DNA from 2 places in the Paenarthrobacter sp. MSM-2-10-13 genome. Region 2 is predicted to be linked to the other one. Evidence: riboswitches for the same ligand, from Rfam matches in the RefSeq annotation. Region 2 holds a riboswitch; the other holds the start of a gene.
What was found. A riboswitch is a leader RNA that binds a small molecule or an ion and turns the genes downstream of it on or off. The one in region 2 is predicted to bind S-adenosylmethionine.
Positions count from the first base shown of each region.

Region 1: another riboswitch for S-adenosylmethionine. It lies ahead of HAV21_RS21190 (homoserine O-acetyltransferase); the one in region 2 lies ahead of HAV21_RS14470 (DUF1737 domain-containing protein).

Region 1 is NZ_JAAOXO010000016.1:70,775-72,957, reverse strand. Features, by position in the region: gene HAV21_RS21190 (homoserine O-acetyltransferase) at 1-936, opposite strand, end outside; SAM riboswitch class IV at 952-1,068, opposite strand; gene HAV21_RS21185 (bifunctional o-acetylhomoserine/o-acetylserine sulfhydrylase) at 1,232-2,183, opposite strand, start outside.
Region 2 is NZ_JAAOXO010000007.1:98,030-100,212, reverse strand. Features, by position in the region: gene HAV21_RS14475 (SulP family inorganic anion transporter) at 1-651, shown strand, start outside; SAM riboswitch class IV at 738-849, shown strand; gene HAV21_RS14470 (DUF1737 domain-containing protein) at 863-1,129, shown strand; gene HAV21_RS14465 (rhodanese-like domain-containing protein) at 1,126-1,536, shown strand; gene HAV21_RS14460 (O-succinylhomoserine sulfhydrylase) at 1,537-2,183, shown strand, end outside.

The sequences.
Region 1 (2,183 bases), on a different contig from region 2:
CGTGGCACCCGAAAGCGCCGCTTCCAACGATCCGCGCCCCCTGGTGACGTCGTGGGACATCAGTGCCTCGGTGATGGCGATGTAGCTGTTGGCGTCAAAGCGGCGGACCAGTTTGGTTCCTTGGTGGTCCAGGTAGCTTTCCACCTGATACCGACCCCGCTCGCCCAATGCTGCGGCGGCGAGCGGAGTCTCCTGGTGCTGGGCTTGCCGGCCAAAGCGGACGTCCAGCTCCAGTGCCGAGCGGTAGGTGATGTGGGCGATGCGCCGGGCCAAAGCCAAACCGTGCTCAGGCGCGGGGCCACCGTAGTAGTCGCCGTTGTTGAAATTCGGGTCCTGCCTGATGGCCAGGGTTTGTGCTTGGGCAAAAGCAATCTGCTCGGCCGTGCTGTAGGCGCCTACTGCGATGACTGCGCAGCGTTTGACCCGATGGGGGTATGTCACAGCCCACTCAAGGGCGCGTGCGCCGCCCATGGATCCGCCCAATACGGCGTGCCAGGCGTCGATTCCCAGGGTATCGGCGAGGCGCGACTCTGCCTCTGTGCTGTCGCGCAGGGTGACCAGCGGGAATCGCGAGCCCCACGGGCGTCCATCCGGGGCTTCGGATGATGGACCGGTGCTGCCGTAACAGCCGCCCACGATGTTGATGGAGATGACAAAGAACTTGTTGGTGTCGATGGTGGCACCCGGACCAACGAGTTGCTCCCACCATCCTTCCTCGTCCGTGGCTCCGCGGGCTACGTGCGTACTGCCGGTGAGTGCGTGCTGGATGAGCACCGCGTTGGAGGCATCCGCGTTCAGCTGCCCCCAGGTCTCATAGGCGAGTACGACGTCGGGGAGGAATCCGCCGGCTTCAAGTTCCAGTGGGCCTATGCCGGCGTACTTGACGGTTCCGTCTTCTTCTCCGGATTTTGGAAGGGCTGTAGCAGTAATGGTCATTCCTTTGACACCTTAACCTCGCGCTTGCCCGTCGCCTTGCGTGCGAACAGGCCAGGTCTTCACCCGGGGCACCCCACCGCGGAGGAGGGTTGCCGGCCAGCAAGCCGGGGCTGTGTGCTGGCACTCATGACCTAATACGAAGAGTCTAGGAAACACAGGGGGGTTCTGGCGAAGAATGTGACAACAGTGTGACGGTTAAAGGTCACTTCGTTCGCCTACGAGCACCCGCCACTGCCGCCCGGCGAATTTTCGTCGGCGCGGGCGGCAGTCGGTCTGGTGCGTTGAGCCGTGGGCGTCAGGCGCCCTTGGCAGCCCGGAATCCGGCTTCGAGGTCCGCGATGATGTCATCTACGTGCTCGATACCGACGGACAAGCGCACCAGGCCCGGGTTGACGCCGGCAACAAGCTGCTGCTCCGCGGTCAGCTGACTGTGCGTCGTCGACGCCGGGTGGATGACCAGCGAGCGGACGTCACCGATGTTGGCAACGTGCGAGTGCAGTTCCAGACCATCCACAAAACGCTTGCCCGCTTCCACGCCACCCTTGATGTTGAAGGCAACGATTGCCCCCGTCCCCTTGGGTCCGTACTTCCGGCCACGGTCATACCACGGGCTGGATGGCAGGCCCGCGTAGGCGACCGATTCGACGTCGTCGTGGCTTTCAAGCCACTCAGCCACCTTGGTGGCGTTCGCTACGTGACGCTCCACGCGCAGGCTCAAGGTCTCCAACCCCTGGGCAATGAGGAAGGCGTTGAACGGAGACACGGCCGAGCCGAGATCACGAAGCAACTGGACGCGGGCCTTGAGGATGTAGGAGAGGTTGGCACCCAGCGCACCGTCCTTGCCGAGGTCCCTGGCGTAAACCAGCCCGTTGTAGCTGGGGTCCGGGGTGTTGAAGCCGGGGAAGCGTTCCGGGTCCTTGCCGAAGTCGAAGTTGCCGGAGTCAACAATCACACCGGCAATTGCGGAACCGTGACCGCCCAGATACTTGGTTGCCGAGTGGACCACAATGTCGGCGCCCCACTCGATGGGACGAATGAGGTACGGCGTTGACAGGGTGTTGTCCACGATCAGGGGCACGCCGGCCTCGTGGGCGACGCGTGCGATGCCTTCGATGTCCAGCACGTCCTGCCGCGGGTTGGAGACAACCTCGCCGAAGAACAGCTTGGTGTTCGGCTGGACGGCGTCACGCCACTGCTCCAGGTTGTCCGGGTCCTCCACGAAGGTGACGGAGATGCCGAATTTCTTC
Region 2 (2,183 bases):
GTGACCGGGTACCTGCCTTCGGCCACCCTGGCGGCCGTCGTCATCGCTGCGGCAATTGCCTTGGCCGACCCCGCCGGTGTTAGGCGGCTCTTCAGCCTGAGCCGAAGCGAATCCGTGGTCATGCTGGCTGCGTTCCTGGGCGTTCTCACCGTTGGGGTACTGCAGGGAATCGTCGTAGCCATAGCCTTGGCACTTCTGGACTTTGTTCGGCGGGCCTGGGATCCGTACCGGACAGAACTCGGCGCCGAAGAAGGGCTCCCTGGCTATCACGATCTGGAGCGGCACCCCGAAGGTGAGCGCATCCCCGGACTCCTCATCCTCCGCTTTGATGCGCCCCTGTTCTTCGGTAATGGGCAGGTCCTGACTGCCTTTGTCCGGGAGCAACTGGACGAAGCCCCGGAGGAGACCGCGGACCCGGTTACCCATGTCATCCTCGCCGCGGAGCCCATCACCGGGATCGACACTACGGCGCTGGATGACCTGGTCACATTGGACGAATGGCTGGCCCGCAAAGGCGTGGATTTAGTGTTCGCCGAACTGAAGGGGCCTGTCAAAGACAAACTACTCCGCTTGGGCACTGCAGCCCGTTTTACGCCCGAGCACTTCTTCCCCACTGTGGGCGCAGCCGTGCGCGCACTGAAAAACGCATAAGGGAAGCACCGCCGATTACGCAACATGACGGCCGGACACCAGCCCGCAAGTGCAGCCCAAGGCCCGTGGATGTTACGTTTTTCTTGAGTAATGAGTACCAGCGCGAAGCCCTGACTTGCTGGTCGGCAACCCTCTCTCCGGCGGGGTGCCTCAGGTGACTACTCGGCGTATCGACAACTCGAACTGCAAGCGTGACTGAGGAGCACCAGCTATGCCTGAACCCACTGAAGAAAAACTTTCCTATCGCCTGATTACTGGCCCGGACACCCGTGATTTCTGCGAGCGGATCCACACCGCCCTCGCCGAGGGCTATGTGCTCCATGGCAGCCCGGCTGCCACGTTCAACGGCACGGACGTCATTGTTGCCCAAGCAGTGGTGCTGCCCGCCGCGATCGCCAATGCCGATGCCGCCGTTGCCAGTGCCGTTGACCAGCTTGAGAGCGACGACGACGAAGCAGCATTCGAGGGACACGCATGAGCTACGCAGGTGACCTGACCCCGCAGGATGCGTGGGCCAAACTCGAAGAAGGTGCCATCCTGGTGGACGTCCGCACCGAGGGCGAGTGGGCCCACATCGGTATCCCCGACACCAAAGCCACGGAAAACGATCCCCTTTTCATCCAGTGGAACCTCGCCGGCGGCATCCCCAACTCCCGCTTCATCGAGGACTTGCGTCAGCAGGCACCCGAGGACCACGGCGTTGAGTTGGTGTTCCTGTGCCGCTCCGGTCAGCGCTCCATCTCCGCAGCCATCGCCGCCACGCAAGCCGGTTTCACTGCCTACAACGTCTTGGAGGGCTTTGAAGGTGAACCGGACCGCTATGGTGAGCGCACCGTCAACGGTTGGAAGAACCGTGGCCTGCCGACGAATCTGGGGACTGAGTAAGTGACTTTTAATCCCGATGCCGCCGGTTGGAGCCCTGATACCCAGGCTGTTCGCGGTGGCCTTGACCGTACCAACTTCCAGGAAACGTCCGAGCCCGTTTTTCTGAACTCCGGTTTCGTCTACGAATCCGCTGCTGCCGCCGAGCGCGCCTTCACCGGTGAGGACGAACGTTTCGTATACTCCCGCTACGGCAACCCTTCCGTTGCAACGTTCCAGGAGCGGCTGCGCCTGCTCGAAGGAACCGAAGCCTGCTTTGCGACTGCGTCAGGTATGTCCGCGGTCTTCACTGCCTTGGGTGCCCTGCTGGCTGCCGGTGACCGCGTGGTTGCCGCCCGTTCCCTGTTCGGTTCCTGCTTTGTGATCCTCAATGAGATCCTGCCACGGTGGGGCGTTCACACGGTCTTCGTAGACGGCCCGGACTTGGAGCAGTGGCGCGAAGCCCTCTCCGAGCCCACTACCGCGGTCTTCTTCGAATCTCCGTCCAACCCCATGCAGGAGATCGTGGACATCGCTGCGGTCAGCGAACTGGCGCATGCTGCCGGGGCCACCGTGGTGGTGGACAACGTCTTTGCCACGCCCCTGCTACAACGCTGCGGTGAGCTGGGAGCGGACGTCATTGTTTACTCCGGCACCAAGCACATCGACGG